One region of the Buttiauxella agrestis genome, then DNA from elsewhere that is predicted to be linked to it. Evidence: predicted binding sites of a transcription regulator. Region 1 holds the regulator's gene; each other region holds the start of a gene.
The links. Region 1 encodes LexA, which represses DNA repair genes until DNA is damaged. Its sites were predicted from a motif close to TNCTGTATGTACATACAGNA; they were not measured.
Positions count from the first base shown of each region.

Region 2: the regulator LexA is predicted to act here: its motif matches at 3,772-3,791, upstream of DY231_RS19975 (DinI-like family protein).
Region 3: the regulator LexA is predicted to act here: its motif matches at 3,248-3,267, upstream of dinB (DNA polymerase IV).

Region 1 covers NZ_UIGI01000001.1:4,633,598-4,640,140, forward strand. Annotated here, with positions in the region: gene DY231_RS21910 (CsbD family protein) at 15-224, opposite strand; gene dinF (MATE family efflux transporter DinF) at 383-1,714, opposite strand; gene lexA (transcriptional repressor LexA) at 1,788-2,396, opposite strand; gene DY231_RS21925 (diacylglycerol kinase) at 2,505-2,873, opposite strand; gene plsB (glycerol-3-phosphate 1-O-acyltransferase PlsB) at 3,000-5,429, shown strand; gene ubiA (4-hydroxybenzoate octaprenyltransferase) at 5,515-6,387, opposite strand; gene ubiC (chorismate lyase) at 6,387-6,543, opposite strand, start outside.
Region 2 covers NZ_UIGI01000001.1:4,229,279-4,235,821, forward strand. Annotated here, with positions in the region: gene DY231_RS19955 (DUF1214 domain-containing protein) at 1-411, shown strand, start outside; gene DY231_RS19960 (hypothetical protein) at 507-1,286, shown strand; gene DY231_RS19965 (DUF1214 domain-containing protein) at 1,324-2,334, shown strand; gene DY231_RS19970 (P-loop nucleotide/nucleoside kinase family protein) at 2,582-3,082, shown strand; gene DY231_RS19975 (DinI-like family protein) at 3,313-3,753, opposite strand; gene DY231_RS19980 (replication endonuclease) at 3,863-6,121, opposite strand; gene DY231_RS25250 (DUF5405 family protein) at 6,108-6,389, opposite strand; gene DY231_RS19990 (TraR/DksA family transcriptional regulator) at 6,390-6,543, opposite strand, start outside.
Region 3 covers NZ_UIGI01000001.1:3,931,373-3,937,915, reverse strand. Annotated here, with positions in the region: gene DY231_RS18580 (Na(+)-translocating NADH-quinone reductase subunit C) at 1-479, shown strand, start outside; gene DY231_RS18575 (NADH:ubiquinone reductase (Na(+)-transporting) subunit D) at 472-1,110, shown strand; gene nqrE (NADH:ubiquinone reductase (Na(+)-transporting) subunit E) at 1,117-1,713, shown strand; gene nqrF (NADH:ubiquinone reductase (Na(+)-transporting) subunit F) at 1,726-2,949, shown strand; gene nqrM ((Na+)-NQR maturation NqrM) at 2,961-3,185, shown strand; gene dinB (DNA polymerase IV) at 3,289-4,344, shown strand; gene pepD (beta-Ala-His dipeptidase) at 4,388-5,845, opposite strand; gene gpt (xanthine phosphoribosyltransferase) at 6,111-6,543, shown strand, end outside.

The DNA.
Region 1 (6,543 bases):
CTGAGGGAAACTAATTACCAACGGTATTTGTTGCGAGTTTCCCAATCAACGACCTCTTCCTCTGCCTTATCCTTTTCATATCCATAACGTTCCTGGATTTTGCCGACAAGCTGATCGCGTTTCCCTTCAATGACGGTCATATCATCGTCAGTCAGTTTGCCCCATTTCTCTTTTACTGTGCCTTTGAACTGTTTCCAGTTACCGCCGATTTCGTCTTTATTCATAATAATATCCTCATCGTTCGGTGAAAAATTACTAACAAAAAATTACCATCGTCCGGGTGCTTCCGTTTGGCTGACACCCTGTTTCTGCTGGACGTGGAAATAATTGTAGTCAAGGATATGGCGGTATGGGGAAAACTAAGAATGTTTAACCTAACGGCTTAATTTTGAACATTGTTAAACCAGGTGTTTTTCTGCCAGTGGCGACGCCATATCCAGCCCAGCGACAAACCTCGTAACGCAAGGAATACAGCCAGCGAAAGCCACAGCCCGTGGTTGCCTAAATACGGTACGGTAAACATCGACAGGCCAAAGCCCAACGCCGCGACAGCCATGCTATTGCGCATTTCAGTCCCTCGAGTTGCACCAATAAACATGCCATCAAGCAAATAGCACCACACGCCGACAACGGGTAAAATTATCTGCCAATACAAATAGATATCCGCTTGCCGTTGCAGCTCAGCAATTGACGTCAAAAGGGAAACAATTTGCTCACCCAACAAGGCATAAACGGCGGCGAATGCCAGCGCGACTAAACCTGCCTGGCGACATGCAGCCCCCCAGACTTCGAGTAATTGCCCCCGATTTCTGGCCCCATAAGCCTGCCCGGAATGCGCCTCAACGGCATAGGCAAAACCATCGAGCGCGTAAGCGGTGAAGGTCAGCAACGTCATTAGTACCGCATTCACCGCGACGATTTCACTGCCCAAACGCGCGCCAAAGATGGTCACGGAGGCAAAGCAAATCTGTAATAACAGCGAGCGGAGCATGATGTCACGGTTAAGCGCCAACAAGCGCCGAACATTACCGCGCCAAGCCTGTTTGAGTATTTCACCACTGATTCCACGCAGGCCCATGACCTTTTTCACCATGAGCAAGCCGATGATAAATGTGGCGTATTCAGCCGTGACGGTAGCGAGTGCAGCCCCCTGAACATTCATATGCAGCCCCATCACCAGCCACACGTCGAGCACAATATTCAGAACGTTACCGACCACTAACAAGATAACCGGCGCGCGTGCGTATTGAACGCCCAGCAACCAGCCGAGCAAGACCAAATTAGCCAGGGAAGCCGGGGCGCTTAGCCAACGAATCTCAAGAAAACGTCGCGCTTGATAGAGCACATCCTGATTACCACCGACAATACGCAGAGCCAGTGAGATTAGCGGTTCGCGCAGCAAGACAATGGCAATACCCGCTCCGAGTGCCAGCAATAAAGGCTGAACCAGTGCGCGAGCTAAAGCGGAGGGGTTGTTTGCACCAAAGGCCTGGGCGGTTAAGCCGGTGGTACTCATGCGCAGAAACAGCAATAACATAAACAGGAAGCTGGTTGCTGTCGCACCAATGGCAACGCCGCCCAAATAAACAGGACTATCCAGATGACCAATAACGGCGGTATCGACAAGGCCAAGCAGCGGGACGGTAATGTTGGAGAAAATCATGGGTAAAGCGAGGCGCCAGAGCGCACGATCCGCTGTGGAGAATAATTGCATGACCTCTCCTGAAGGAGATCAAAGAGAATTAAGACAGTGATGCGCACTTAAATGCGCATCACCTAAAGAGATTTTACAGCCAGTCACCGTTGCGAATTACGCCAACAGCCAGCCCTTCAATCGAGAAGTTATGCTCGCGCAGGTCAACCACTATCGGCTCGAATTCGCTGTTTTCTGGCAGCAGGTGAACGGTATTCCCCTGCTGTTTCAAACGTTTAACTGTCACTTCATCATCAATGCGCGCCACCACAACCTGGCCGTTACGCACATCCTGAGTTTTATGCACCGCCAGTAAATCACCGTCCATAATACCGATGTCTTTCATAGACATCCCACTGACGCGCAGCAGGAAGTCGGCATTCGGTTTGAACAGTGAAGGATCTACCTGGTAATGGCCTTCGATATGCTGCTGCGCAAGGAGTGGTTCACCCGCAGCGACGCGCCCAACCAGCGGGATGCCGGTGATCTCTTCCACCAGCAAGCGAATGCCACGCGAAGCGCCGGAAACAATCTCAATCACGCCTTTACGGGCGAGAGCTTTTAAATGTTCTTCAGCAGCGTTCGGTGAACGGAACCCCAGACGTTGAGCAATCTCGGCACGTGTCGGTGGCATGCCGGTCTGGCTGATATGATCCCGAATAAGATCAAACACCTCTTGCTGCCTGGTAGTTAACGCTTTCATTCCGCCCCCTGGGTGTTTATACAGTTATGCTGTGAGTATATACAGTTAAAGGCGAATTTGGAACCACAAATTAAGCAAAAAACCAGGCACTTAACTATTCTGGAAAGACTATCGCAAATGCTGCCAAAGCAGCGTGACCCAGGTAATTACTGCAAGGATAATGGCGATTAATACAGCGGCTGAGCCCATATCTTTCGCTCGCCCGGAAAGCTCGTGATAGTCAGTACCAACACGGTCAACGAGGGCCTCAATAGCGCTATTGAGGATTTCGACAATCATCACCAGCACGACTGAACCAATCAGTAAAATACGGGTAATAGGGTCAACATCTAACCAGCAGGCAATAGCGATGGCGATGACAGCCGAAACGCCCTCCTGGCGGAAAGCAGCTTCGTTGATCCAGGCCGCTTTTAGCCCTTTCCATGAATAGCCTGCAGCTTTGATAATACGGGTAAGTCCAGTGGTACTACTCGCCATTTTGGGCAACCTTTTCAAATTATTTGCATCAATGCTTGTCAAAATTATAACGCCACAGAAATCTGGGTCAGATTCTGATATTCTTGCGGCGAATTTGCATCATTAACCTGAGGCTTTACATCGTTTATGTCAGGCTGGCCAAGAATCTACTACAAATTACTTAATTTACCATTAGGCGTTCTGGTAAAGAGCAAGTCTATTCCGGCAGATCCACAAGCCGAACTGGGCTTAGATCCCACACGTCCAATAATGTACGTGCTGCCCTATAACTCAAAGGCGGACTTATTAACCCTGCGCGCTCAATGCCTCGCGCATAACTTGCCCGACCCTCTCGAGCCGTTAGAAATCGACGGAGCGGTGCTGCCGCGCTATGTCTTTATCCATGGCGGGCCGCGTGTATTCACTTATTACACGCCAAAAGAAGAGTCGATCAAGCTGTTCCATGATTACCTCGATTTGCACCGTAGCAATCCAAATCTGGATGTGCAGATGGTGCCTGTTTCGGTCATGTTTGGCCGTTCACCGGGGCGCGAAAAAGGCGAAGTGAATCCGCCATTAAGAATGCTCAACGGCATTCAGAAATTCTTCGCCGTCTCCTGGCTTGGCCGCGACAGCTTTGTGCGTTTTTCTGCACCGGTTTCGCTGCGCCAGATGGCAACCGATCACGGTACAGATAAAAAAATCGCTCAGAAACTGGCGCGAGTGGCACGTATGCACTTCGCACGTCAGCGCCTGGCGACTGTCGGGCCGCGTCTGCCGGTACGCCAGGATCTGTTTAACAAACTTCTGGCATCAAAAGCTATCGCCCGCGCGGTAGAAGACGAAGCGCGTAGCAAGAAAATCTCCCATGAAAAGGCGCAGCAAAATGCTGTCGCGCTGATGGAAGAAATTGCGGCCAACTTCTCTTATGAAGCCGTTCGTTTGACCGACCGCGTGTTAGGTCTGACGTGGAACCGTTTGTACCAGGGCATTAACGTTCACAACGCTGAGCGTGTGCGCCAACTGGCTCATGACGGCCACGAGATTGTCTATGTGCCCTGCCACCGCAGCCACATGGACTACATGCTGCTGTCTTACGTGCTTTATCACCAGGGGTTAGTTCCTCCGCACATCGCGGCGGGTATCAACCTGAATTTCTGGCCAGCAGGCCCGATTTTCCGTCGCCTGGGCGCGTTCTTTATTCGCCGTACCTTTAAAGGCAGCAAACTCTATTCCACCGTGTTCCGTGAATATCTTGGCGAGCTGTTTAGCCGTGGCTATTCCGTTGAATACTTTGTGGAAGGTGGGCGTTCCCGTACCGGGCGTTTGCTTGACCCGAAAACCGGCACGCTGTCGATGACCATTCAGGCCATGCTGCGCGGCGGTACTCGTCCAATTACATTGGTGCCAATTTACATTGGCTACGAGCATGTAATGGAAGTGGGGACTTACGCCAAAGAACTGCGCGGTGCGACTAAAGAAAAAGAGAGCTTTATGCAGATGGTGCGCGGGCTGAGCAAGCTGCGTAACCTCGGCCAGGGCTATGTGAACTTCGGCGAACCGATGCCGTTGATGACATTCCTCAATCAGCGTGTTCCTGAGTGGCGTGATTCAATCGATCCAATCGAAGCGATTCGCCCGGCGTGGCTGACGCCAACGGTCAATGAAATTGCTGCCGAGTTGATGGTGCGTATCAACAATGCAGGGGCGGCAAATGCCATGAACCTGTGCTGTACCGCATTACTTGCGTCGCGTCAGCGTTCACTTACTCGTGAACAATTGACCGAGCAGCTCAATTGCTACTTGAGCCTGTTGCGTAATGTGCCGTATTCACCAGATGCGACTACGCCAGACCAGTCAGCAGAAGCACTGATTGAACACGCGTTGCAAATGAACAAGTTTGAAGTAGAGAAAGATACTATCGGTGACATCATCATTCTGCCGCGTGAGCAGGCGGTACTGATGACTTATTACCGTAACAACATCTTGCATATGCTGGTGTTGCCTTCTCTGCTGGCCGCGATTATCACGCAGCATCGCCACATTTCACGCGGAGAGCTTCTGCGTCAGGTCGAATTACTCTACCCGATGCTGAAAGCTGAGCTTTTCCTGCGCTGGGAAAAGGCGCAGCTTGTCAGTGAAATGGACGCGCTGCTCAATGAGATGGTTCGTCAGGAACTGATTACTCTTGCGGGTGATGAAGTACTGATTAACCCGGCTCGTTCACGCACTATGCAGCTTCTGGCTGCGGGTGTTCGTGAAACACTGCAACGTTACGCGATTACTTTCTGGCTGTTGAGCGCTAATCCGTCCATCAACCGCGGGACACTGGAGCGCGAAAGCCGCACCGTTGCCCAGCGCTTGTCTGTTTTGCATGGTATTAACGCACCGGAGTTCTTTGATAAAGCCGTGTTCACCTCGCTGGTATTAACCCTGCGTGATGAAGGCTATATCAGCGATACCGGGGATGCGGAGCCAACCGAAACCATGAAGGTCTACCAGATGCTGGCTGAACTGATCATGCCGGATGTGCGTTTGACGATTGAAAGTGCAACCTCGCAGGCTGCGACTGAGTAAAACGAAACAGGCGGGGAAACCCGCCTGTTTTTTTAGACTTGTAGGGCGTATAAACGAAGTGCCATCCGCCATTTAGTTTTTGATATCAAAAGTGCAGGTAACTCAGCACCAGGCCTATAAACAACACCAGCCCAACGTAGTTATTATTCAGGAATGCACGGAAACAGGCGTCACGATCGCGGTTCGCAGTCAGACGTTGCTGATGGATAAATAGCGCGCCCGCCAGAGCAATCGACCAGTAAAACGCCCCGCCCAACCCGTTCAGCCAGCCAATCACTGCCAGCAGTACCATCACCGAAACCTGCAAAACACCGATGATAAAATTGTCATAGCGCCCGAACAGTATCGCCGTGGATTTAATGCCAATTTTTAAATCGTCATCGCGATCGACCATTGCATATTGGGTGTCGTAAGCCACGGCCCAGCAGATGTTAGTCAAAAACATCAACCAGCAACTCAGCGGAACAGACTCACTCACCGCAGCAAATGCCATTGGGATTGACCAGCCGAATGCCGCACCTAACACCACCTGCGGCAGGTGGGTATAGCGTTTCATAAACGGGTAAACCCAGGCTAATGCCAGCCCCGCTACCGATAACAAAATTGTCATGGTATTGAGTGTCAGCACCAGTAAAAACGACAGCAGAACCAACACAGCAAATAAGATGCGTGCTTCTTTCTCGCTGACTGCCCCACTCGGCAGTGGCCGGTGCGCAGTGCGTTTGACATGCCCATCAAATTTACGATCGGCGTAGTCGTTTACCACGCAACCCGCAGCGCGCATCATCCAGACGCCAGCGATGAACACACATAAAATGGTCAGCGGCGGCACACCCGGTGTCGCTAACCACAACGCCCATAACGTGGGCCATAGTAATAAAAGCGAGCCAATCGGCTTATCAAGCCGCATCAGGCGTTGATACGCCTGCCATTTGCCTTGTTTCAGACTCCACTCCATTATTTTTCCTCTACATACAGCGGGGATGCGGGGAGAAACAGCTCGGTCAGCACTAATGGTTTTCCGGCTAATCTCAGGCGGGAACGACGCCCCCACAGCTCCTCATTGCGGCCAATCTCAATGAAATCCCGTGTCAGGGAAGATGCACTAAACAGG
Region 2 (6,543 bases), 400 kb from region 1:
CAATACCAGTTAGTGAATATTGGCGGTTGGGGTGGGCTACCGGCAAAACACGCTTTTTACTGGGTAGTGGCTCCGGCTGATGAAGACGCGAAGAATGCACAATGTAGCTCGACCACCATACGTCCTCTTCCCGTTCAGTATGACAAAAATGGTTACTGGTCCTTGACGGTTTACAATGCTGAAGGCTGGGTTAAATCTGACCCATTTGTGATTAATTCACATCATGCCAAAGCGAATAAAGATGGCAGCTACACGCTTCATTTCAACTGTGGCGACAAGGCGATTAACAATTTCCAGACTACGAAGAACTGGAACGCATTAATGCGTGCCTACTTGCCAAATTCTGTTGACGATATTCTTAAATTCTCCAAAGACATGCAGGAGAATCATCCTGTCATTAGTCAGAAATAACCTGCTATTAAGAGAAGTATCGTCAGGTCGACGGTATTTCTCTCCCTCAGGTTAGACCGCCGATAATTATTTATTACCGTGGTGAGGCATAGTCCGTGAATCTAACAAAACTACTTTTTGCACTTTCTCTGCCATTGGTCGCACATGCTGCTGAAGAACACGCACCGGATGCCGCACAGGCAAATAACCCTCTGGCAAATATGACTGCATTCAATATGCAGAACTACTATATCGGCGATATCAGCGGGACGGACAAAGATGCCAACCAGTTCTGGTTTCGTTACGCACAGCCTTTTTCTCTGGGAGAAAGCAACTGGTTGTTACGTGCTTCTCTTCCCGTTAACACCTATCCTTCTCCGCCTGACGGAGGGCATCAGACCGGGCTGGGTGATCTGAACCTTTTCACGGCGTATCTGATTGATACAGGCAATCCGGCCATCAGTTTTGGCTTCGGGCCTCAGCTTACTGCACCAACCGCGACGGAAAATTCTCTCGGCAGCGAAAAATGGTCAGCTGGGCTGGTTAACGTACTCTTCGATGCCAGTTCACCCAAAATTCAGTACGGTTATCTGGCGTCATGGCAGCACAGCTTTGCCGGGGAAGGGGATCGCAGTGACGTAAACCTGGGCGCATTCCAGCCCTTTGTCTTCTATCAACTGGGCGGCGGTACCTATCTGAGATCTGCACCTATCTGGAACTATAACTTCCAGAATGACAGTTACGGCATCCCTCTGGGGCTGGGCGTGGGGCAGGTCATAAAACAGGGCAAGACGGTTTATAACTTCTTCATTGAGCCACAAGGCTCCGTTGCCGATCGCGGACCCGGGCAACCACGCTGGCAAGTTTTTGCCGGTCTGAACCTTCAGTTCAATTGACACGAAAGCGTATTACTCACTTATACCAGAGGTCATAATGATAAAAGTAAATGCCATACTGATGACGACATTGATAATGGGCTCTTCAGCATACGCTGCTCAAACAGTTACCCCAGAAAACTATGCCCGTGCCGAAGTTGACCTTTCTTATCAAAACGTGGTTAACGACGTTGGCAGCAATAAATTCCGTCATGATCGCACACTGATGCCGCTGGATAAGCAACCTGCAGTGACCATGAACCGCGACACAATTTACTCCTTTGGCGTCTACTATGTTCCGAATGGCACGACGGTAACGTTGCCAAAATCAAAAGATGGCCGCTACCAGTCGGCAATGATCATGCAGAATGATGACTTCACCGATCAGGTCTTTTATGGCCCGGGTACTTTTGAGATAAAATCAAAAACCGAGTTTGCGGCAATCGTGGTGCGCACTCAGGTGAATCCAGGCGATCCGCAGGATATTGACTATGTCCATAAGTTACAGGATGAAATAACCGTTAAATGGCCTGCAGGTACCAAAGTTAAGTCTTATACGCCTGTAGACTGGGATAAAGACAGCCTGATGACGTTGCGTAAACAGTACCAGGCTGAGGCTGCGAAATTACCTAACTTCAATGACACCGCAGGTGCACGGGGTAAAATTGACCCGAAAATGCTGCGTCTTAGCGCCTCTGTCGCGCTCGGTTTGCTTCCCGCAGAAGACGCAGTTTACCTCTATCGTGATTTTGGTCTGAGCGGGGATAAATGCTACAAAGCTACCTACAGCAAACCAGATTTCAATGAAGGTGGTTTCTTCTCCTTCACGATGTATGGTGCGGATAAATACCTGCACGATGAGAATTCTATTCTGAATAACCGCACCATTAAATTCGATCCGGATGGCAAATTCACTATTTACTATGGTCCTAAAAAGGTCTGCGGTACGCAGAAAAACTGGCTACCCACTCCTGGAGATAACTGGTATCTGGGAATGCGTATTTATCGCCCTGGGGAGTCTGTCATTAATGGTTCTTATACCGTACCGACACCTGTCGAAGTGAAATAAGATTGTGAACGCGGGCCAGGTAAAACTGGCCTTTGTGTATTCCCGATGTCTTTGCATCAGGTGTTTCTGTCGGAGTGACTCTTAACACTAAGCGCTCTTTCGGCGGCTGTGAGCGAAAAGCGGACACGCCAAGTATTAACACGAGCAGTAATACTCTTCAGTTGTCATATCGCTACGGCATGAAATCCCACAATTCATGGCCCAGTGTGTTTTAATACTGTTGGATTTCATCGTTCTAGGACAAGTTATGCTAATCATCTTCAGTGGTTTGCCTGGAAGCGGGAAAAGCACTATCGCTCAGGCTTTGACAAAGCAGTTAAATGCTCTTTACTTGCGAATCGACACGATTGAGCAGGCCATACTTAAAGCCGAAGAAGATGGCCGTGAAATGGGGCCTACTGGTTATTTTGTCGCTTACTCACTCGCCAGAGAAAACCTGCTATTAGGAGCAACAGTAATCACTGACTCAGTTAACCCACTGGCGTTAACCCGTGATGCCTATCGAGAAATAGCTTTATCGGCAAGAACCGATTTTTTAGAAATTGAGATCGTATGTTCCGATATGATTGAGCATCGTAAACGAGTGGAAACAAGGGTGTCACAAGTCGAGGGGTTAACCCTGCCAGATTGGAAATATGTTACCGATTTGACTTATGAACCATGGAACAGAGAACACCTCATTTTAGACTCGTACAGTTTATCCAGCGATGAATGTGTATCAAGGATCATCAAACTTCTTTCGCGATGACTTGGTCTTGAGAGGCTCCCCAACAATTATTATGGTGGGTAGTTAGCAATGTCCGCTCCTGGCACAAAGCTGCCTGTCAGATTAGGTTAAGCTCGTAGGCCGTAACAGAGTCAGACAAAATCTGAGCTAATACATATTACGGTACCCATGATTTTCCTATGTATGTAATCCCCATACAAACAATCCCATGCTATCAAACATGGGATCAAGGTTTGTACCATTTTCAGTAACTAACGCCAGCTCTCATCTTCCCAAACTTCCTGAAGTATATTATCCAGCGCTTCACGGTCAGAATCCTTATCAAACCCCACCAACTCTACGCCTGTCGTCGAACCTTTTTTGACTACGACATGCGTTGATGGGAAAACAGACTGTATTCGCCTGGTCAACTCGCCTTGGAAAGCATCTACAATCTGCTGGCCAATTTGTTGGTCTTTATCCAACGTGATGTTTACTCTTACCTCCCCCACTCGTTTTAATCTTTCTTCAAAGGGCGTAGGAGCAAAAACCACTGAAAAAGAGTCACTTTTTAATAAGTTCCCCCTCGCAATTTCAGCAATTAAATTCAAGGCAATTTCACGGTCTCTTTCCTGACAAGCGCCTTCAGCCGTTAAACGCGCAATCATTTCGACCCGCTCAATCATAACGTGCTCATTCAACTCTCTATCCACACATCCTCCATCGCGAGATACTGTATATAAACACAGTAACATAAATTAACTGAATGTGCGAAATGAAATCATCAAGAAATACATTGTATGTGCATGATAAAGATGAATATTAATGGCACTTTTTCATGGCTGACTCTGCTAAATACGTTACACGGCTTACGATTTCCTGAGCTTTAGCATGATATTTCCTGGCCTTTGCATGTTGGGATGGAGCAGCGGAAAAGATTTCTCCAGCGGCCGAACCTTTCAGCCATTTACCATCAAAGCTACTGCGACCACCGGCAATCAGGTGCAACGCTTCGCCCCGGCTAATGGTAACGCCAGTGGTCAAATGTATCTCGCTGACCGTTTTTTCTATCACACCGTTCTGCTCATCCAGTCCGTGAATAAATTTTCTTCCGGTAGGCGATTTGGGCTTCCTTATTCGGTTCGTCAACTCTCGTTTTTCACGCCGACTAAGTGGATTTAATAAATCCAACTCCGGTAGGTCGCTTTCGCTTCCCGTACAGTTATTGACAGAACTCCGAGAGGGCGAAGGTTCGCCCTTAACGTCAACGGCCAAATCAACAGCACGTTTCGGGACAATCTTCCACTGCGTGAGTCGGGTTAAAATCGGAGCATCAGAACCTATGGCGGCATCATAGACACCACGAATCAAGACGGTTTCCTCTCCGTACTGGTTCAGGTCGTCGCGTGCCTCATAAAGTGTACGCACCTGTAAATCGTCGCGGCGCACAAACGGGCCGCCCTGCGCATTAACATAGCCAGCCCAATCACCGGCGTCAGCTGCATCATGCACGGCAGCAAATTCAACGCTCAAGCCATGAGCCGCATTGGTATCAGCCATGCGGCGTAATTCACGATAAACCGTAACCGGCGCACCGCCGAGAAATTGAAATTGACGGATATGCCAGCGCGCCGCCCAGGCCGAAACGGCGGGAGCTGTTTCTTTCAGCAACTCGCCGCTTTCGTCATCTTTTTCATTGTCGAGTGCATAGCCATCAATGTTTTTAGAAATGTATTTAGCGATATAGCCTGTAGCGCTACCTTTCTCCGGATCTATTGCCTCGGCATGGAAACGCGCCTTTCTGGCCTTTTCACTTTTCAGCTCGGTAAAGTCTTCTTTCCAGGCATAATCACGAATAATACAGCGAACGCGCTCCACATCTTCCGGCAGCATGAACATGAGCATATGCCAGTGCGGTGTCGCATCGTGGTGAGGTTCGGCGACACGTATCCCGAAGATACGAATTTCTTCGCGGTGTAGTTTGGCGCGGATACGCGCCCACAAATCGGTTAAATAACACTGAGTGTCAGCAGGGCTGGCACCCCTCCATTTAGCGTTACGGTAGCCAGCTTTTGTTGTGGCGTGATATTTTGATGGTGCTGTGATTGTGTAGAACTCGCCGACGTAGCCAAGCTCATTGCAGATATTTTCAAACCCTCGGATGCGGGTCATCAGTTCACAACGACGGATGGCGGGGTTAGCAACAGAACCATCATATTTTTCAATCAGGCTGATGCGATTGCCGTCCTCGTCCTCAAGCTCTAGCCCTTTAAGAAACTCGCGCGTGCGACGCTTTTGCTCTCGCCAGTCTGTGACACAGTTTTTACTTGCGTAAACCTGCTTAATCTTGCTCACAGTCCCAACCGCAATTTGCAGGTGCTCACGCCATGATGAAGCGACACGACGAAGGCGGCTACGCCACCACGTCTCTGTAAACATGCGGATAACCGCCGGGGCAATATCATCCTGATCCACATACTTCTTTGCTACTCGCTCCCAATGCGGAGGGGTGACATTGAACTGCAATGCAATTAAGCCTGCCTGGTTATACCAGGTATAAAGAGTTTTTAGCTCACCAAAACCCGAGTCATTAATATTTGCCAGCTCAGAGCGGGTAAAGTTCGCGATATCAGCGGCCAATAAATCAATGTCAGCTCGGGACATGTCCGGCAGGCAATTATATCGGCCAATCATATTGATTAGCCGTAAATCCATATATTCATGTATTTCGGTATCAATGCGGCAGCCAGCAATCCCGGTGTTAACACCAGCACTAACACCAGCAACATGATATTTGCTTGTAACAAGCTCAATGCGCGACAATACCTTTTTGCAAAAGCTAATTAAAAAAGCATTGGCTCGCCGATTCCCCTGCTCCCGCTCAATCATTTCCACAGTGCGATAAACATCGAAACGAATACTTTTAGGAAGACGAGAAATAGCTTTTCTTGCATGCAGCAAAGCTGCGAACATACGGTCGCGGCGGTGTTGTTGCTCATATGTTAGGTATGGGCTGGCTATTGCTGACCGTGGAGCATTCCAAGGATAAGCATAATTTACCGTGGTGCTAGGCGTCAGCATAATTGCCTTTTATGGCCTCGCTACATAAGCGCCCTACACGCTCAATCTCTGCCGCCATAACATGAAGAGAAGAGATATCAGAACCTTGAATATGATGATGAACCAGACCAGAAATGAGCTGGTTCAGCTTCGGGTAATAACCGATAGTATCGAGCCATTCCTCACCGGCTTTTTTTCCTGACTTTACGACCTTCTTCTCATTCAGAATGAATTGATATTGGTCGCTGGTAATCACCCATTTGTCGCCAATTTCGATACGAATGCTCATTTAAACACCTCTGTAATGCTTTGATTTGAGTTCTACAATTTGTTGGCATGTCACGCATAAGCCCACGCCCGGAATTGCAATGCGGCGAGCTTCTGGGATTGGTGCGTCACATTCTTCGCAGAGGAAACGAGAAGGCAAAGCGATACGGCTACAT
Region 3 (6,543 bases), 700 kb from region 1:
AAAGCGTCACGCTCTCTTCAGGCGAAGACCGTGCCGGGATAAAACATCGCAGCAATATTGTCGAAATTTATCTGGTGCGTGATGAGCAAAACAAAGTGAAGGAAGTCGTGTTGCCAGTTTATGGCAAAGGCTTGTGGTCGATGATGTATGCCTTTGTTTCGCTGCAAACTGATGGCCGGACGGTGAAAGGCATCACTTACTACGACCAGGGCGAAACCCCTGGGTTGGGTGGTGAGGTTGAAAACCCGAACTGGCGTGCGCAATGGATTGGTAAGAAATTGCTGGATGACAACGGCAAGCCTGCACTACGCGTGGTGAAAGGCGGAGCGCGTCAGGGCGATGAATATAGTGTGGATGGTTTGTCTGGCGCGACGCTGACAGCAAACGGGGTACAACATACTTTTGATTTCTGGATGGGTGAACTTGGTTTTGGTCCTTTCCTGAAACAAGTACGTGAAGGAGCGCTCAATAATGGCTGATATTTCAGACATGAAAGAGGTCAAACGGGTTCTGGTTAGTCCGCTGGTGGATAACAACCCGATTGCCTTGCAAATACTCGGTGTCTGTTCGGCGCTGGCGGTCACGACTAAGCTGGAAACGGCATTCGTAATGACCATCGCGGTAACAGTGGTGACGGCGTTTTCCAGCATGTTCATCTCAATGATCCGTAACCTGATCCCTAATAGTGTGCGAATCATTGTGCAGATGGCGATCATTGCTTCGTTAGTTATCGTCGTGGATCAGATCCTGCGTGCTTATGCTTACGAGATTTCCAAACAGCTTTCCGTCTTCGTCGGCCTGATCATCACTAACTGTATCGTGATGGGACGTGCTGAAGCCTACGCCATGAAGTCACCGCCGCTGGCGAGCTTTATGGATGGTATTGGTAACGGCCTGGGCTATGGCGTGATTCTTTTGCTGGTTGGCTTCCTGCGTGAGCTTATCGGCAGCGGTAAACTCTTTGGTATCACGGTGCTGGAAACGGTTCAGAACGGTGGCTGGTATCAGCCAAACGGGATGTTCCTGTTAGCGCCGAGTGCGTTCTTTATAATCGGCCTGCTGATTTGGGCCTTGCGTACGCTTAAGCCTGCGCAGCAGGAAAAGGACTAACTGACTATGGAACATATGATTAGTCTGTTTGTGCGCGCAGTGTTTATTGAAAACATGGCGCTCGCGTTCTTCCTTGGTATGTGTACCTTCCTTGCAGTTTCCAAAAAGGTTTCCACTGCATTTGGATTGGGTATCGCAGTGACCGTGGTGTTAGGGATTGCCGTGCCTGCGAACAACCTGGTTTATAACCTGGTGCTTCGTGACGGCGCACTGGTTGAAGGCGTTGATCTCAGCTTCCTGAACTTCATCACCTTTATCGGTGTGATTGCGGCGTTAGTTCAGATTCTTGAGATGATCCTCGATCGTTTCTTCCCGGCACTTTATAACGCGTTGGGTATCTTCCTGCCGCTCATTACCGTTAACTGCGCCATCTTCGGTGGCGTGTCGTTTATGGTGCAGCGTGATTACAGCTTCGGTGAATCCATTGTCTACGGCGTGGGTTCCGGAGTGGGCTGGATGCTGGCCATTGTCGCGATGGCGGGGATCCGCGAAAAGATGAAATATGCCAATGTGCCCGCAGGATTGCGTGGCTTAGGAATTACCTTTATCACCACTGGATTGATGGCGCTGGGCTTTATGTCATTCTCCGGTGTGCAGCTATAAGGGCATAAACGTATGGAAATTATTCTTGGCGTGGTGATGTTCACGCTAATTGTTTTGGCTCTGGCGTTGTTGATTTTGTTTGCCAAGTCAAAGCTTGTGAACTCAGGCGACGTGCTGATCGAAATTAACAACGAAGCAGACAAACAGTTCCATGCTCCGGCTGGCGACAAGCTGCTGAATACGCTTTCAAACCAAGGGATTTTCATCTCTTCGGCTTGTGGCGGCGGCGGTTCGTGTGGGCAATGTCGTGTGACCATTAAAGAGGGGGGCGGTGATATTCTGCCGACCGAGCTTTCGCACATCACCAAGCGTGAAGCGAAAGAGGGTTGCCGTCTTGCCTGTCAGGTTGCCGTTAAACAGGACATGAAAATTGAGCTGCCAGAGGAAATCTTTGGCGTTAAAAAATGGGAATGCGAAGTTATCTCCAACGATAACAAAGCGACTTTCATCAAAGAGCTCAAGCTGCGTATTCCTGATGGCGAAGTTGTGCCGTTCCGTGCCGGTGGGTATATCCAGATTGAAAGCCCGCCTCATGAAGTTAACTACCAGGACTTCGATGTTCCGCAGGAATATCGCGGTGACTGGGATAAGTTTAACCTTTTCCGTTTCAAATCAGTGGTGAAAGAGCCGTGTGTCCGCGCTTACTCGATGGCGAACTACCCGGATGAAGCTGGCATCATCATGCTGAACGTGCGTATTGCTACGCCTCCACCGAATGTGCCAGATGCTCCTCCAGGCATAATGTCCTCGTACATCTGGTCGCTGAAAGCGGGCGATAAAGTGACAATTTCCGGGCCGTTTGGTGAGTTCTTCGCCAAGGAAACGGATGCGGAAATGGTGTTTATTGGCGGTGGGGCCGGTATGGCGCCAATGCGTTCACACATCTTTGATCAGCTTAAACGCCTTCATAGCACCCGCAAAATCAGCTTCTGGTACGGCGCTCGTTCTCTGCGAGAAATGTTCTACGAAGATGAGTTTGAAAAACTGGCGCAGGAAAACCCGAACTTTACCTTCAATGTGGCGCTTTCTGATCCGCAACCAGAAGATAACTGGACGGGCTACACTGGCTTCATCCACAACGTATTACTGGAAAACTATCTTCGTAGCCATCCAGCTCCAGAAGACTGCGAATTCTATATGTGTGGGCCGCCAATGATGAATGCTGCGGTTATCAAAATGCTCAAAGACCTGGGTGTCGAGGATGAGAACATCATGCTTGATGACTTCGGCGGCTGACGGGAGTCGTTATGCTGACTGTATTTTTAGCCACTTTTGCCATTTTTATTCTGGTGATATTTGGTATGTCACTGGGCGTTATCGTGAAGCGCAAAACGCTTCAGGGTAGCTGTGGTGGTATTGCCGCGCTAGGCATGGAGAAAGTCTGCAATTGCCCTGAACCTTGCGATGCACGTAAGAAACGAATCGCAAAAGCGGAGCGGCAGGCAAAACTTCAGCAAAACCGCATTATTTAAGCCTTCTGAAACCTCCTGCATCTGCGGGAGGTTTTCTTTCTGACTTCCCTCAATTATAGTTTAACTGTATACTTATCCAGTATCGAAACTGGTGTGAAAAAGTATGCGTAAAATCATTCATGTTGATATGGACTGCTTTTTTGCAGCCGTTGAGATGCGTGATAACCCGAGCTTGCGGGATATTCCATTGGCTATCGGTGGCAGTGCGCAGCGGCGCGGGGTTATCAGCACAGCAAATTATCCAGCACGTAAATTTGGCGTGCACAGCGCAATGTCGACCGCCATGGCACTCAAATTGTGCCCGCATCTGACGCTTTTGCCTGGGCGCTTTGACGCCTACAAAGAAGCATCCAACCATATCCGTGAAATATTTAGCCGCTACACCACGCTTATTGAACCTCTGTCTCTGGATGAAGCCTATCTGGATGTGACCGATAGCCTGAACTGTCACGGTTCGGCCACTCTTATGGCGAAAGAAATTCGCCAGACCATTTCAGATGAACTTAATCTCACCGCTTCAGCGGGGATCGCTCCGGTTAAATTTCTCGCGAAAATAGCATCAGATCTTAATAAGCCCGACGGGCAATACGTCATCACTCCAGAAGAAATCCCTGCGTTTTTGCAAACTTTGCCGCTTGGCAAAATTCCAGGTGTTGGCAAAGTGACTGCGGGAAAACTGGAAAGCCTGGGCTTGCGGACGTGTGCCGATGTACAGAAAACGGATTTAGCGTCTTTGCTCAAACGCTTTGGTAAGTTCGGGCGGGTACTTTGGGAGCGAAGCCAGGGTATTGATGAGCGTGAAATTAACAATGATCGCCAGCGCAAATCGGTAGGTGTTGAGAAAACGCTGGCCGAAGATATTCATGAATGGCGTGAGTGTGAGGCCATTATTGAACAACTTTATTCGGAGCTGGAGCGGCGGCTGATAAAGGTGAAGCCTGATTTATTGATTGCCCGGCAGGGTATCAAACTCAAGTTTAATGATTTCCAGCAAACCACTCAGGAACATGTCTGGCCTCAGTTGAATAAAGCCGATTTAATCGCTACCGCGAAGCAAACTTGGGAAGAGCGGCGGGGAGGGCGGGGAGTCAGGTTGGTGGGGCTGCATGTGACTTTGCTGGACCCGCAGATGGAGCGCCAACTGGTTCTGGGGCTATAAAAAACCCTCTCATTGAGAGGGTTTGAAAGCATCTTTATTCCGCTTATTTGACTGGAATAGCTTTCAGCAATTCCGTCAGCAGGATCCAGTACTGGCCTACGCTTGCGATATGAACTTGTTCATCCGGGGAGTGTGGACCCGTAATGGTCGGCCCAATAGAAACCATGTCCATCTCAGGATAAGGTTTTTTGAACAGCCCACATTCCAGACCGGCATGGATGACCATGATGTTTGGCGTTTTGTTGAACAGCTTCTGGTAAGTTTCACGTACCAGCCCCATCACTGGGGAGTCAGCGTCTGGCTGCCAGCCTGGGTAGCTGCCTTTGGCAACACTTTGTGCGCCAGCCAACTGACCTAATGCCTCGAGCATGCCGACCACATAGTCTTTGCCGCTATCAATCAGGGAGCGAATCAGGCAGATAATTTCTGCGCTTTCATCAGTCATTGAGACCACACCCACGTTCAGGGAGGTTTCCACTACACCTTTCACCGCGTCTGAATTACGGATAACACCGTTTGGCATGGCATTGAGCAGGTTAATGAAAGCATCACGACTTTTTGCTGTTAGCGCAGCTTTGTCGGTGGTGATTGCTTCAACCAGGACGGTGGTGTTTTTCTCAACGGCACCCAATTCATTTTGCAGAATTGACAGGAACTTAGCTGCCAGCTCTTTGAATTGTGCTGCTTTATCGGCAGGGACTGCGACAATTGCAGAGCCTTCACGCGGAATAGCGTTACGCAGCGTGCCGCCGTTCAAATCAATCAGACGTGCATCCAGTTCTGCCGCATGTGCGAACAAGAAACGCGCCAGCAATTTGTTGGCATTGCCCAGACCCAGGTGAATTTCTGCACCTGAGTGGCCGCCTTTCAGGCCTTTGATGGTCAGCTTGTAGGTTTCGTAACCCGCAGGAACCGCTTCGCGTTGCAGTGGCAGCGTGGAGATAAAATCAATCCCGCCTGCGCAACCCATATAGATCTCACCTTCTTCTTCTGAATCGGTGTTGATCAGAATATCAGCTTGCAGCCAGCCCGCTTGCAGGCCAAATGCGCCATCCATACCGGCTTCCTCGGTCATGGTCAGCAGAACTTCTAATGGACCATGAGCGACAGTCTCATCAGCCAGCACCGCGAGTGCAGAGGCCATACCGATGCCGTTATCAGCACCCAGTGTCGTACCGCGTGCTTTAACCCACTCACCATCAACATATGGCTGAATCGGGTCTTTGGTGAAATCATGGACAGTGTCGTTGTTTTTCTGCGGCACCATATCAAGGTGAGCTTGCAGGACAACCGCTTTACGGTTTTCCATACCCGCTGTTGCAGGTTTACGGATCAGGATATTGCCAACCTGGTCGCGCTCAACATGCAGGCCTTTTTCTTTTGCCCAGGACAGAATATGTTCCGCAAGTTGCTCTTCATGATAAGAAGGGTGCGGAATAGAACAGATTTTGGCAAAAATATCCCACAGTGGTTGCGGAGATAATTGAGACAATTCAGACACGATAAGTCTCCTTGACATCGACTCTGCTGACATTTTTTATTCGTGCAGAGCGGGATTGAACTTAATGAAATACAACACAAGTAAGCATTGTGCGCTGGCTTGAGAATACCACTATAACTGAGGTTGTGACGACCTAAAGCACGTAAAAACCAGAAGGACAGGCCTGCAACACTGGTTTTTAGTGCGCCAGATCTCTATAATCTCGCGCAACCAAAACCCCTTTGAACATTTTTAAGCCGTTAATAACTGGCTGGGATAATTTCACATGAGCGAAAAATACATCGTCACCTGGGACATGTTGCAGATTCACGCACGTAAGCTTGCAAGCCGTCTGCTTCCTGCTGAACAGTGGAAAGGCATTATTGCTGTTAGCCGTGGCGGCCTGGTTCCTGGCGCATTGCTGGCACGTGAACTGGGGATTCGTCATGTTGATACCGTTTGTATCTCCAGCTATGACCACGACAACCAGCGCGAGCTGACCGTCCTGAAACGTGCTGAAGGTGATGGCGAAGGCTTCATCGTGATTGATGACCTGGTAGACACTGGCGGTACCGCGGTGGCCATCCGTGAAATGTATCCAAAAGCGCATTTCGTGACTATCTTCGCCAAGCCTGCTGGCCAGCCTTTGGTTGACGATTATGTTATCGATATCCCGCAGGATACCTGGATTGAGCAGCCATGGGATATGGGCGTTGCAT